Regions from separate parts of the Methylophaga nitratireducenticrescens genome, predicted to be linked through region 1. Evidence: predicted binding sites of a transcription regulator. Region 1 holds the regulator's gene; each other region holds the start of a gene.
The links. Region 1 encodes PhoB, which activates phosphate uptake and scavenging genes when phosphate is short. Its sites were predicted from a motif close to GNNTGTCATAAAACTGTCANAT; they were not measured.

Region 1 (5,156 bases):
CTGGAAGACTATCGCCTGACCATTGTCCAGACCATAAGCAAACACACCGGTTGAGGCACTACCTGCTGAGAAACTGCTGACAGAACTTTCGGCTGGGATGGGTAGATCAACAGCGGATATTTCATTGCCATTATGTGCATTAAAAAAACGTAAATTCGCCTTTTCATCCAGCGATAATGCCACTTCATTATATTCATCCAGGGTCAGATGAACATTATTGGTTGGCACTTGTTCGAATTGTTGTTCAGTACGCAGGTCAGCACTATTGAACAGTGGAATTACCACATATAGCAGATAAAAGAAGATCAGCACGATGGCGACAATCACCATGATGCCACCACCAGTTACAACAACCCGGGCTAATTTATCTTTAAACTCGCGCCAATTTCGCCGACGACGGGCCGTTTTTGAATTAGCAGCAGCTATAACGCTATTTTCAATAGTTTGCTCAGCCATAATCTGATTTGGTTTCCGTTTAAGAAATACGCACGCAATAGGGTGATTGCTTAATTTTAATACTGCTAATCAATCTGCAGGCAAATTGATTAACGCTATTAGATAAAAAAACCCCGCACATCTTGCAATGTGCGGGGTGATTTTAATTCGCAATATTACTTCAGCATTTCCATATATTTTGCTGCAGTTTTAGCTGGCAGTGGTACATAACCATCTTTAACAACAACTTCCTGACCCACTTTAGACAGAATCATTTTCATGAATTCACGGTCAATTGGAGACATTGGTTTATTAGGTGCTTTGTTCACATAAACCCACAAAAAGCGTGACATTGGATATGAACCATCAGCAGCATTTTCACCATTGGCTTCAATAAATGGTTGACCGGCTTCTTTCGCTAAAGGAACCAGTTTAACGCCAGATGTTTTGTAACCGATACCAGAATAACCCAGACCGTTGGTTGATTTAGTCACACCCTGAACAACTGAAGCTGAACCTGGTTGCTCATTTACACTGTTTTTATAGTCACCTTTACACAAAGCATTATCTTTAAAGTAACCATAAGTACCCGATACTGAGTTACGACCGTATAACTGGATTGACCCCAGACCTTCAACACCTAATTGTGACCAGTCAGTGATATCTTCTGAATAGCCACACTTACGAGTTGCAGAGAAAGCAGCATCTACTTGAGGAATGGTCATACCTTTGATTGGGTTATCTTTGTGGACATAAACCGCCAGAGCATCAATTGCAACTGGAATAGCGGTTGGTTTGTAACCGTATTTGTTTTCAAATTCTTTGATTTCGCTGTCTTTCATTTCACGGCTCATCGGACCAACATTCGATGTACCTTCAGTTAATGCAGGCGGCGCAGTTGAAGAACCCGCTGCTTGAATCTGGATGCTGACATTAGGATATTCGCGTTTGAACTCTTCAGCCCACAAGGTCATCAAGTTCGCCAGAGTGTCTGAACCGACGCTAGATAAGCTGCCTGATACACCGCTGGTTTTTTCATAAACTGACAGGTTTGGATCAACGTCTGCAAACGTGGCAGAGGAAAAGGTCATTGCCAAAGCGGCACCATATATAGCAAAATTTTTCTTGAACATGAGTCATTAACTCCTTGGGTTAAAAATAAGTTCCAACGCTTACCGCGTTGAGCACCCGAGCAGTATCGCGATTAACTGTGACAAGGATATGAAAGTAATATGACAATACTGTGACATGGCCGCAAACCGTATTCAGCAAGGCTAAATGTCGATTTTATCCATCACGCTTTTGACGGGAAAACAGCATTTAAAACTTGATCCTTCACCGATAGCACTTTGAATCACCAATTCTGCTTTGTGTCGTTGCAACACATGCTTGACAATAGCCAGCCCCAGTCCTGTTCCACCGGTTTCCCTGGCACGACCACTATCAACACGATAAAAACGTTCTGTCAGGCGATCCAGATGATGTTGGGCGATACCTTCACCGGTATCTTTCACCTCAATGACGGCAAAAATGCCCTCAATATGCCATCTGACATCGATCAAGGTTTCTGCCGGAGTATATTTGACGGCATTAAAGACCAGGTTGGAGATTGCACTGCGTAGTTCATCAGCATCTGCCATCAGCCATTTTTCGCTCAGGCAGTGCAGGCTGATCTGATGTTGATGAAAATGTTCCAGTCGTTTGGCATCTTCCACCACACTATGCAGCAATTTACAGATATCCGTTGGACGGTGTTGCAACGGCTTTTCACCGGTTTCAAGTTGGGATAATGCCAGCAGATCCTTGATCATCAGATGCATTCGCTGGCTTTGTTGCTGCATGATCGGTAAAGCCTGTTGCCAGAGTTCCTGATCACTTTCCGTGGTCAAGGTTTCCAGATACCCCCGCAAAACCGTCAACGGTGTACGCAATTCATGCGACACATTGGCTACGAAATCCCGCCGCATACGCTGCAACTTCTGGGTCTGGGTAATATCTCTGGCGATCAATAACCGATCTTTACTGGCGTACCGCACCACTTTGAATTCAAGCTGGATACGATCATTCATCGGTGAAGCGGCGATGATGACATCCTCGGCATTATTCTCCAGCTCAAGAAGTTTCTGGAATGCCGGGTCACGAACCAGATTGTTGACCCTGACGCCGTTGTCATGAGGCCAATTGATTCCTAACAAGGTCATAGCTGAGGTATTGGCCCAGCTGACCTGCCCAAATTCGCCCATGACGACCACCGCATCGGGCAAAGCAGCCGTTGCCGATTGGAAACGTTTTAAATAACCGGTGAGCTTTTTTTTACGGCTGCTGTTTTGTGCGCGCATCTGTTCGATCTGCCGGCACACATCATCAATAACCCCCTCGGCTTGCGGAGAGCTATTTTTCTTCGGCTTATCCAGCCAGGCTTGCAACTGGTTCCATTTGCTCTGCATCCAAAAAATGTAAATAAGCGCAGCGACAAACAGGAAAGCCATCATATGGCCGACAACCAATCCAACAAAACCGGCCAGACTGAGTACCGTCAGTAAACGCCAATAATCCCATTGCATCAGAAAATCCTGCTATTCAGCAGAAAAGCGGTAGCCGACACCGCGAACGGTTTGTACCAGGTTGTCATGACCGCTGTGTTCCAGCGCCTTACGCAGACGACGAATATGCACATCCACTGTGCGCTCCTCTATATAGACAGTGTCACCCCAGACAAAATCCAGCAGCTGGGAACGGTTATAGGCACGTTCGGGGTTTTTCATAAAGAAGTGTAGTAAGCGGAATTCGGTCGGTCCCAATTCAATGCGTTCACCATTCACCGAGACCCGGTGGCTTTTGGTGTCCATGACCAATTCACCCATCTGCAGTTTCTGGGCATCATCATCTTCCATCGGACGACAACGACGTAAAACCGCTTTAATTCGCGCTATTAATTCAGGTGGGGAAAACGGTTTATTAATATAGTCATCAGCGCCGACACTCAGCCCTTTAACCATATCTTCACTTTCGCCTTTGGCGGTGAGCATGATTACGGGAATGGAGGCTAAAAACTCATTGGCACGCAGACGGCGGATAAACTCGATGCCATCAATTCCGGGTAACATCCAGTCCAGCAAAATCATGTCTGGTTGTTGATTTTTCAACCAATCCAGACCGGTTTCGCCATCCTTGACCGCTTCGCAGGTAAATCCTGCCTGACGCAGACTGAAATTAATCATGTCACGAATGGCGGCGTCATCTTCAACCAGTAATACCGATATGCTCATATCCGATTTTTTCCTGAACTATTTTACTAAGAGTAAAGCTTAACGGCTAAATATGACAATTTGATAACAACGCTGAAAGCTTTATACAGTCTGGGCTTTACGCGGTAACATTTTTGAAATAAAACTGGCGACCAGAATCATTAAGGCAGAAATGACCAGACAAGCTGCTAACCCGGCAACCTGATAAACCCAGCCAGATAATAATGTACCAAACAATCTTCCAGCGGCATTGGCCATGTAATAAAAACCGACATCCAATGACACCCCGGCCGCATCAGCATATGACACGATCAGATAGGAATGAATGGCAGAATTGATCGCAAAGATAGCACCATAAATTAACAAGCCGACGGTTAAAGCAGGTATGACAGCCCATTCAAAATACACCGCGGCGGCAATCAATAACGGCAACACAAAGAGGGGGAAGGACCATAGCCAGACATGATAGCCATCAGGGGCGTTTTGTCTGGAAAAGCCAGTCAGTTTAGGGGCAAGCGCCTGCACAATACCGTAAGCAATTACCCAAGCCGCCAGTAGGCCACCGACATAAATGGGTGGCCACTGTAACTGAGCATGCAAAAACACCGGTAAGGCCACCACAAACCAGATATCTCGTGAACCAAACAGAAAGAAACGTGCCAGCGATAAATGATTTACCGGCGCACTTTTTGACCAGATATCACTGAATTTTGGTTTATTTTTGGCTTTGCCCAGATCGCGTTGCAACATGATGATGCTGAAAATCAACACCAGCAGAAGTACAACCGCCATCGCCAGTATGGCGCCACGAAAACCGATCCAGGAAAGCAGGGCCGCACCGACAAAAAAACCAACCCCTTTCAGGGCGTTTTTGGAGCCGGTAAGGATGGATATCCATTTAAATAAGGTAGATTGCGCGTTATCCGCCACCAGCATTTTGATGCTGGATTTGGCACTCATTTTATTCAGATCTTTGGCAATACCGGAGAGCGCCTGCGCCACCATGACATAAGCCACGGTGAGCCATTGCGGATCCACCAGCAGCATAGTCAATGCAATGACCTGTAATAACAAGCCCAGATGCATAGTGACGTTTAACCCTAATCTGGCGGCCAGCCAGCCACCGACCAGGTTTGTCACAATGCCGAAAAATTCATACAGAACAAACAGCATTGCCACTTCAAGCGGGCTGTAGCCCAGTTGATGGAAAAACAATACCACCAACATGCGTAACGCACCGTCGGAAACGGTAAACGCCCAGTAGCTGAAGGTCACCACCAGATATTGCTGAATCGCAATCGGCAATGCTTTAAGTTTATTCAGCATGTTCAAATCGTCCTGACAAATAAGCTGAAAATAATATGTCAGTTTAATGAAGGTTTGATTACAGCATGATGCCTCTAATCATAAAGAAGATGCAGGCTGATAAAGTTGCCGCTGCTGGAACGGTGACCACCCACGCTGTAACAATCT
Region 2 (5,156 bases), 1.1 Mb from region 1:
TGTTTTTTCAGGTTTTTGCTCTAACTGAATGGCAGAATTTGACTCCGAATCTCCGATCATTTTCAGCGGCGCAGGTGGAGCCGATCCATCTTTATCCTGACCGAAGTAAATGGTCATATGCGGGAATGGAATCTCAATCCCTGCTGCATCGAGATGCTGTTTCACCAGACGATTATAAGCCCGGCCTACACCCCACTGCGTACCCGGCAGGGTTTTAATCCGTACCCGAATATTGACTGAACTATCTGCCAGAGCAGTAATACCATGAACTTCCAGCTCATCGACCAGAATTTTCTCACGCTGCTCGGCATCTGCCATTAACTCGGCAAAGGCTTCACGCAGATGCACAATCACCTGATCGGTATCTTCACGATATGCCACACCATATTCACCTACATGATAGGCAAACTCGCGCATAAAGTTAGACACAGTATCTACCGATGAAAATGGAATCAGATGATAGGTTCCTGAAAGGTCCCGCAGCCCTAAAGAACGGATTGTCAATTTCTCCGCCGTACCAGTGATGCCTGCTGCAGTAACAATATCACCTGCATTAATGGCATTTTCCATTTGGATAAAAATCCCGGTAATAATATCTTGCACCAGTTTCTGAGCACCAAAACCAATGGCTAAACCAAGCACACCTGCACCAGCCAGTAATGGTCCAATATTGACACCAATTTCAGCCAGAACAATCATCACGGTCATTATGATAAGTGCAATAGCCGCTGCATTACGGAATATGGTCAGTAATGTTTTGGCTCTTGCCGTTGGCAAATGCGTTTCATCACCAGGATTAAGCCGGTGCTCAATCCAGCTTGCCAAAACAATCCATATTGCCATCGCTCCAACCAGAATTGCAGCCACACTAATCAATGTACCGATAGTGTGTATACCCGCCTCTGAGGCCATCCATGCCGTAAGACTGAATATTCCCCAGGCATCCAAAATGACGGCGGCAACAACAACCACCAGCAAAATTCGTAAGGTTTTATAGATATTTGGTACAAACCCGTTTACCCGTTGTTCCAGCATCGGAAAACGTGAACGCAAATCTTCTGAAACATGTACCGGACGACCAATGGTTTTCGCCAGGAACTTCGCCAGCAATCCACCAACCACCAGCGCGAGAATCGTCTGGAAAGTGGCCTTTAGCATCATTGGCAGGGCTTCCTCCGGACGCAGTAATAAAGCTACGGCTAACACTGCAAAATACACTATTCCCAGAATGTGCCAGCTTCGTGCCAGGATCCCCAAACTGACTCTTGAAAAGCTGAATGAGGATTGTTGTGCATGAAAGAGCAAACGCTGTTTAACCGATACACGGTTTTGCATGATCACAACAACTGCATAGATAAATGCACTTAACACCACCAGTACACTGACCAACTGGCCGGCTACCGGATTAATATTCAGATTGACCAATGGCACAATCAGCAACATGCCATAACCGATATAGTTGGTTAAACGTGCTAACCAGATATGCCAGTAAGTGGCACTTTCGGCAGATATTGGTAATAAACGCAGTGCATCATCACGTCCAGCAAATACCGTACGGAGAATCACCTTAAATATTTCAATCGCCAAAAACGCATTGAGGAATAGCGATTGACTGACATTCATTTCCCCATTGCTGCCAACGGCAAACAAGGCAACGGCATAACCAGCTACCCATGCTAAGGCTACTGTGAGTAAGTCTACTATGGCTGCCAGTAAAATCGTGCTGAATTTACGAATTTCCGGATAGTCACCCTCCGCTTCAGCCCAATCATTGGCACGACGAAAAACATGGCGCGCCAGACTTCGCAGCACATAAAACATTAATAACGTACTGGCAATCACCACCAGTAAAAAGAAGCTTTCATCCAGCATGTTCTGCCCGTCAAATGTGCCTGCTTCATCAGAACCTATTGCGGCTACAGCAGAAAAACCCACCCCGACTGTTGAGACAATCTGCTGCGCAACGGATTGAGTCGTATTGGCAATCTGTCTGGCAAACGTTGGTTCATCAACCACTTCTTCTGAAGTGGCTTCTTCATCCATTGCTTCAGCTGCCTGTGCCAATTCGCGTAATTCTGCGATAAGTTTTTCACGGGACTGTTCATTTTCGAGTGTGTCAGCAAGCGCTGAGTAATGTTTTTCGTTATTGGGAGGAGTTGCAGGTTCGGCCCAAGCCGCTTCGGTTATCAAACTGAATGTTAACAACAACGTCACCAGCAGAGCTGAAGTTAACTTCCATTTCATATCAAAAATCCACACGATACTGTGATCTCCTTTTGTTTGATTTTTTTGAATTTATTATTTGCCCAGAGGGCTTTAGATTGATGCGAAGGTAGCGATCAATGATTGATTCAAGCTGTCAATTTGATTGCTATCGACAGCTTAACAAATGTAGGGTCTGTTTATCTTTCATTCACAACAGAGGCCCTATGAAAGAGCCACGTCCCTGTGACCCTATCGAGGCGAAAGGGTTCATTGCAAAACCGATACAATTTTCAGTTGTCCCTGTTCATTCACTTCCACCACTACGCCCTCTCCCGATAACACAAACTTATCGAGAAGCCCGGAAATATTGACCTGATGCGTGATATAAACCTTGGTTTTAATGGTTTTCGCTTCACTGATATGCGCTTTCCAATCTTGCAGGAACTGTTGTTTTAGATGGCGATTTGATACGTGAAAAAATGAATTCAGCGCTTTCAGCTTTTGCGGTGGACCAAATCCCAGTAACTCTGCAGTTTCCAGACAACGACACCATTCACTGGAGAAAACCTCTGCCTCATTAATACCTGATTTGCGAAGTTTTTGGCCTATTTCAAGCGCTTGTTGATGTCCTTCAGAAGACAATACCCGCTGAGTCTGGCATTCTGCCAAATCAAACCCTTCGGGATCACCGACGCCAGGGGCTAGCGCATGGCGCAAAATAATCACTTGGTCTGCCATACTGGTCGTTGAATAAAACAGCGATAAAAACAGGCCGTATCGCAACAGTGTAAGCAAGTTATCCATGTAAACCTCTCGGTGTAATCTAAAGTAAATTAATTTAGTTACCATTAACAATGAACGTTAATTTACTGAATCACACTAATACGGATATTGATGCATCAAACAGAAAACAGTTCTGCACGTGACAAATGTTTGATAGAAATAGCGCAACTGGAGCATAAATGACACCTCAATCCATGCCTAAAAAATTGACACTACTGTTGCAGTTTATTCTGTTCGCCGGATTCTGCGGGTCAATTTGGGAACAACAATGGCTTAATGCGATAGTGACTTTCGGCATTATTATCATCAGCTTATTTCCTGTGTTACTGGCCAGAAAATTCAATGTTCATGTGCCAGCTGTATTTCAACTTCTGGCAATTGCCTTTGTCTTTGCATCGGTATTTCTGGGTGAAGTACATGGCTATTACACCAAGTTCTGGTGGTGGGATATTGCTTTGCACGCTGGCTCAGGTTTTCTGTTAGGTATTATTGGCTTCCTGCTGGTTTATCTGCTTAATGAAAATGAATTTATCCATTTACAGATGATGCCGGGGTTTATAGCATTTTTTGCTTTTATGTTTGCTTTGGGGATGGGGGCCTTGTGGGAGATATTTGAATTTTCCATGGATAAAATTTTTGGGATGAATATGCAAAAACCCATGTTCGGTGATTACTCAGGCTTAACTGACACCATGTATGACCTGATTGTGGATGCAATAGGCGCTTTGTTTATTTCAGTACTTGGCTACGGCTACTTGAAAAAAGCTCAAGCCAAATCGTTTCTTGAACGCTGGATCTGGTCATTTATCGTCAAAAATCCACGACTATTTATCAAAAAAAGAAAAACGGCACCGACTAAATCCAATCTCCCGGATTAATGACTGGAAAGCACCTTGTGATATCTTCCTTAACATATCAGGATTATCTCTGATGCGCTTTCATCCATAGCACTCTAGTATGCCGTTAGATTGCTGTTCATCAGCAAGTTTTTCTGGAGTGTATATGTACAATTGGCCCAAGGTTTTAACATCATTATTCTTATGCTTACTGTTGATGTTTTCGTTAATCGCTTGCGATCAAAACAATGATGACACCCCGCAAATGGAAGCTGCACCAATAATCGATGAAAACGAAATCCCCCTATGGCTTGATGGACAAGTGGAAATGTCGCCCCAGGAGTGGCTGGTAAAACGCAGTCGTGCAGAAATAAACGATGAAACAGCTGAAATTGAACGTACAGCAGAACTACTCATCACCGCTGCCAACCGGTTTGATGAAAGTCATCGGATGATTGCCAATCGTGCCGCCCAGCTGGAAGATATGCTGTTCGAACATAACATTAAAGAAACGGCGGTAAACCGGTTGGAATGGTTTACTAAACTTCCGACATTACAGACTCCACATAGCTTTTCGGCGCTTTGCCAGTACTATTACAACCTTCGCACTCAGGGTAAAACTGAAGACGAAATCATTCAAAACCTGTTAAGGCTTTAGGGTCTGTTTATTTTTCAGAGCCACCACTGCTGGAGGCTCATTTTTTCCAACAAGGCGGAAATGATGTGATGTAGATGTTCTGCATCAGTCATTTCTAACGCCGTTTGAAGAATAAAATCGTCCTAGCCCTGCGATTGCGGTTGAAAAGAGGACACTGATCTTTTGAGTAAACTCGCCTGATAAAGATCTCTGCTCTATAATTTCCAAGCATATACTTTTTCTCTGTCGGGAAAGAGCCATCCTGTTTATGCAATCATCGGAATTTATGACTTCTCCTCAAGCTAACAGTTATTTCAGTTTGATCCGCAGCCAGTTTGGTTTACTGGCTATTGGTTTTATTGCGCTTTTCACTGGCAATCTTGGACAAAGCTTTTTCATTGGTTTGTTTCAGTCTGATATCGCCAACTCATTAAACTTATCAGCAGGTGAGTTTGGGGCTGTTTATGCCGCACTGACCATGGCAAGCGGATTTCTGGTGTTATATTTCGGCCAAAAGCTGGATTGGATTGCCCCCCGGCGATATGCCTTGTTAGTGCTGACAGCATTATTGGCGGGCGTGATTTTACTGACCACTTCACCATGGCTGATTCCAGCCTTATTTGGTCTGGGCTTGGTACGGTTATGTGGTCAAGGGTTGATGACCCATTTTGGCAGTACCTTAGCAGGCCGCGAAT
Region 3 (5,156 bases), 1.3 Mb from region 1:
AAACCTCAGCAAGTTTCTCTTCTGAGGTTTTTTTATGTCTGAAATTTGTTAATCAATCTGCTTAAACCCTGATCCTCTCAAATTGCTGCCCCTTTGTAGAATCAACCTTATTTATTAAGTTGTTTACTGAATTTCCCTCTCTACCCTTTTCCTCACTGACTTGACTGTGGTTCCAGAACGTTAAAAAAGATTCGGACACACGGGCAATTATTCCTATTACCTCGTTGCTAACATCCTCACTCCGTTCAAAAGCTAATTTCACATGACGGTTAATTAACGGCTTTTGAGGCGGCTAACATAGAGGAAACAATATGAATAAAACTAAATTATCTATCGCAATGATGTCATTGGCGCTTCCAGGTCTCACTGTTGCAGATGAGTTACTCGGCATGCAGGAGAATCCAGAGACATGGGTGATGTCAGCAGGTAACTATGCGAATACCCGTTACAGTCAATTAGATGAAATCAACCGGGATAACGTTCAGGATCTGAATATGGCCTGGTCATTTTCTACCGGTGTGTTACGTGGTCACGAGGGTAACTCGCTGATCATTGATGATGTGATGTATGTTCATACACCTTATCCAAACATCGTCTACGCGCTGGATTTGAATAATGACGGTGCCATCAAGTGGAAGTACGAACCAAAACAAAATTACGACGAAACGGTTCCTGTTATGTGTTGTGATGTGGTAAATCGTGGTTTGGCTTATGGCGATGGTAAAATTTTCCTCAATCAGGCAGACACCACATTGGCTGCTTTGGATATCAATACTGGTAAATTACTTTGGTCAGATAAACGTGACGATCCAACCGTTGGTGCGACCAATACCGCTAATGCCAATGTCTTCAAAGACAAAATAATTGTCGGTATTTCAGGTGGCGAATTCGGCGTCCGTGGCTACGTTCAGGCCTATGATATGGATGGCAAAACACTCTACAAAGCCTACAGCACCGGACCTGATGACGAAATGATAATCGATCCGCAAAACACCACCTCCATGCTGCGCCCCGTTGGCAAAGATTCCTCATTGAAGTCCTGGCAAGGTGAGCAATGGAAAATCGGTGGCGGCACCACTTGGGGCTGGTTCTCTTATGATCCGGAAATGAATCTTTATTACTATGGAACCGGTAATCCATCAACTTGGAACCCACTACAACGTCCCGGTGATAACAAATGGACCATGGCCTTGTTTGCTCGAGATCTGGATAGCGGTGTGGCCAAATGGATTTATCAGATGACCCCGCACGATGAATGGGATTATGACGGCGTCAACGAAAACATTCTGGTCGACCAGAAAGTGAAAGGCAAAATGCGTAAGATGCTAGTGCATTTTGACCGTAACGGCTTTGGCTACACCATGGATCGCGGAACCGGGGAATTATTGGTGGCTGAAAAATTTGACCCCAGTGTTAACTGGGCTAAAAGCATCAACATAAAAACGGGACTACCGGATCGCGTTGCTACCTACTCACCAGAAGCCAATGGTGAAGATACTCAGACAACCGGTATCTGTCCTGCAGCTCATGGTGCCAAAGATCAACAACCTGCGGCATATTCGCCAAGAACGGGGTTGTTCTATGTACCGACCAACCATATCTGTATGGATCTGGAACCCTTCGAAGTTGAATATCTGGCAGGCCAACCGTATGTCGGTGCTGAAGTAAATATGTTTGCAGCCACCAAAGACAATATGGGTAACTTTATTGCCTGGGATGCTCGTGAAGGCAAAATCATCTGGACAAATCCTGAACGGTTCTCAGTTTGGTCCGGCGCAATGGTTACCGCTGGTGACGTGGTGTTCTATGGCACGCTGGAGGGCTATCTGAAAGCCCTGGATGCCAAAACCGGACGTGAACTTTGGCGCTTTAAAACCCCATCGGGCATTATCGGCAACGTTAATTCCTACAAACATGATGGTAAACAATACATCTCAATCTTGTCAGGCATTGGTGGCTGGGCCGGTATCGGTATGACCAATAATCTGGAAAATGATACCGATGGTCTTGGCGCTGTGGGAGCCTACAAATCACTGTCCAACTGGACTTCCTTGGGAGGCGTGTTAAGCGTGTTTAGTTTGTAACGAAAGGTACCATCAGCTTCTTAATTTGGCCCGGCACGATTAATTAGTGCCGGGTTTTTTATTCAAAGCTAATATCGTAACTGTCCACTTGATGGCTAGACCGCTTTTCTTTGAGATCTCAGTGATTTATAACCCGATTATCAAATTATTACTCGTTAGGCTTTTCGCCAGCGATATTAAACTAAAACTTCCACTATAAAAAAACCACAATACTCAACTTTAAACCTCTGTCATAAATATTTAACAAACGGCCTCTAGACTGAGCAAATTGTAAATCGAGTGTTTTACTTTTTTCATTAGTCAGGAGTTTTTATGAAACTATTTGCGAAGAGCGCAAAGTCAGTTTTTGTCATTGGCGCGCTTATTGGTGCCATGAGTTCAACAGCGGCATATGCTGATCTCAAATTGAATGGTTCTGGTGCAAGTTTTCCAGCACCACTTTATAACAAGTGGTTTAAGGACTACAGCAAGCAAACTGATGGTGTTCGTGTTGACTACCAATCAAAAGGTAGTGGCGCAGGTATTCAGGATTTCATTAACGAAACAGTAGATTTTGCGGGCAGTGATGCTGCGATGAAAGACAGTGAAATTGCCCAGGTCAAAAAAGGCACTATCCTGTTACCTGTAACGGCGGGTGAAGTGGTCATTTCATACAACCTTGATGGTGTTACAGAATTAAAACTTCCACGTGATGTTTATCCGGAAATCTTCCTGGGCAACATTACTAACTGGAACGACCCGAAAATCCAGGCAGCTAATCCTGATGTAAAACTTCCTGACCAAAACATAACTGTTGTTGTTCGTTCTGATTCAAGTGGTACCAGCTATGTATTCACTAATCATCTGGCAGCAATCAGCGATAATTTCAAAGAACAAGTTGGTGGTGCAAAAGCACCCAACTGGCCAAGTGCTGGCACCATCGTCAAAGCACCTAAAAACGATGGTGTAACAGCGACTATCAAACAAACGCCTGGCGCAATTGGTTATGTTGAATATGGTTTTGCCAAATTGACCAAAATGCCTACTGCCCTGCTGGAAAATCAAAAAGGTAACTTTATTGAAGCCGGTGGCGAAACCGGTGCTTCAGCCTTAGCAACGACCACTTTCCCGGAAGGTAATCTGCCAAATAGTGATGTACCGGATTTACGTGCATGGGCAACTGATCCATCGGGCGATGATGCTTACCCTATCGCAACGTTCACCTGGTTACTTGTTTACAAAAATCAAGGTGAAGAGAAAGCCAAAGCATTAAAAGACCTTATTGAATACATGATCACTACTGGTCAGGAATCTTCTGAAGCAATGGGTTATATCCCGCTGCCAGAAAATGTTGTTGAGAAAGTTCGCAACGCGGCCAGCATGATTCAGTAATCACGCTTGGTTGTCTGATAAATGTAATGCTGCAAGTGTTTTAAACACTTGCAGCATTTATCTGTTCAAGCGCCTGAAAATAAGATGTTAGCAATATTTACTATAAATATTCACGATTGATAGGAACACAAATGGTTCACGATCCTTTTAAAGATTCCGCGAGTGGCAATACACTGTCCGCGCCGCCTTCTCCAACTGATTACATGAAAGATTCCATCTTCAGATCTTTTGCTTACTTCTGTGCTTTATCAATCATTCTTTTAGTCGCTTATATCGTTTTTGAACTCGGTTCTCAGGCATTACCTGCAATTAAGGATCATGGTTTAGGTTTTATCACCGGTACTACCTGGGATACCAACCAGAATGAGTTTGGCGTGTTACCTGAGATTTGGGGAACGCTGTACAGTTCATTACTCGCATTGCTGATTGGTGGTGGATTAGGAGTAGCTATTGCCATCTTCCTGACTCAGGGCTTCATGCATGCCAAAGTCGAAGTGATGTTCAGAACCATCATTGAGCTTTTAGCGGCTATTCCTTCAGTAGTTTATGGTTTATGGGGTATTTATGTGCTTATCCCGTTAATCAGGCCGGCTGCCCATTGGCTGCATGAAACGTTTGGCTGGTTTCCCTTGTTCAGTACCGATTTAAGTGGTCCAGGCTTGGCTCCCGCGGCGTTGGTGCTCGCCATTATGATTCTTCCGACTGTAGCAGCCATTTCAGCCGATGCCTTCCGTCGTATTCCTTACAAAGTAAAAGAAGCAGCCTATGGTATGGGGGCGACAAAATGGGAAGTGATTCTTAAAGTCATGCTACCAACAGCCTCCTCTGGGATTCTGGCAGGTTTGGTATTGGGATTTGGTCGCGCGTTGGGCGAAACCATGGCACTGGCCATGTTAATCGGTAACGTGAATGACATCAGTGTCTCACTGTTTGCCCCTGCCAATACATTGGCATCACTGCTGGCTTCAACCTTCCCTGAAGCAGGCCAAATTGAAATTCAGGCACTAATGTATGCGTCTCTGGTCCTGCTGCTTATCACCTTTGTGGTCAATGTTGCCGGTCTGGCCGTTCAGCAATACACCATGCGTAAATTTGAGGGTAAAAAATGAGTCAGATTAACGAACAGATTCTGCCACCCAGGATCAATTTACCGAGTCTTGAGAAAAATGTGCTCGAACTGAGAGCCTTGAAAGATTTCTTCCTGACAGGATTGGTTTGGGGATTAGCCATATTAGCCAGTATTCCTCTGATATCGGTTATTTACATGCTCATCATGGAAGGTGGTGCAAGACTTGATTTTGAGGCTATTACAGCATTGCCACCAGCCGGCTTCGAAACCGGCGGTGGTTTTGGTAATGCTATCGTGGGAACACTGACCATGGTAGGTATTGCCTCCGCACTGAGTATTCCCATTGGAACCATGGCGGCACTCTATCTGGCCATACTTAACCCCAACAGTAAAACCGCGACTGTCTCCAGATTTTTATCCAAAGTGCTGACCGGCTTCCCCTCTATTCTGGCTGGTGTGTTTGTCTATGCTGTCATCGTTATCACCACAGGCACCTACTCGGCCTGGGCTGGTGGTGTGGCTTTGGCGGTATTAATGCTGCCAACCGTTACTCTAGCTGCTGAGGAAGCCATGAAGCAGGTGCCACAAAGAATGAAAGATGCAGCCTTTGGCATGGGTTGTACCCGTACCCA

Region 2: the regulator PhoB is predicted to act here: its motif matches at 3,126-3,147, upstream of Q7A_RS05900 (histidine phosphatase family protein).
Region 3: the regulator PhoB is predicted to act here: its motif matches at 2,310-2,331, upstream of pstS (phosphate ABC transporter substrate-binding protein PstS).

Annotation. Positions count from the first base shown of each region.
Region 1 is NC_017857.3:119,363-124,518, forward strand. It holds gene Q7A_RS00545 (ABC transporter permease subunit) at 1-456, opposite strand, end outside; gene Q7A_RS00550 (PstS family phosphate ABC transporter substrate-binding protein) at 612-1,568, opposite strand; gene phoR (phosphate regulon sensor histidine kinase PhoR) at 1,710-2,999, opposite strand; gene phoB (phosphate regulon transcriptional regulator PhoB) at 3,012-3,704, opposite strand; gene arsJ (organoarsenical effux MFS transporter ArsJ) at 3,786-5,009, opposite strand; gene Q7A_RS00570 (inorganic phosphate transporter) at 5,068-5,156, opposite strand, start outside.
Region 2 is NC_017857.3:1,218,454-1,223,609, reverse strand. It holds gene Q7A_RS05905 (mechanosensitive ion channel domain-containing protein) at 1-2,244, opposite strand, end outside; gene Q7A_RS05900 (histidine phosphatase family protein) at 2,473-3,009, opposite strand; gene Q7A_RS05895 (hypothetical protein) at 3,168-3,866, shown strand; gene Q7A_RS05890 (hypothetical protein) at 3,991-4,482, shown strand; gene Q7A_RS05885 (MFS transporter) at 4,730-5,156, shown strand, end outside.
Region 3 is NC_017857.3:1,465,620-1,470,775, reverse strand. It holds gene Q7A_RS07095 (methanol/ethanol family PQQ-dependent dehydrogenase) at 312-2,084, shown strand; gene pstS (phosphate ABC transporter substrate-binding protein PstS) at 2,397-3,455, shown strand; gene pstC (phosphate ABC transporter permease subunit PstC) at 3,587-4,564, shown strand; gene pstA (phosphate ABC transporter permease PstA) at 4,561-5,156, shown strand, end outside.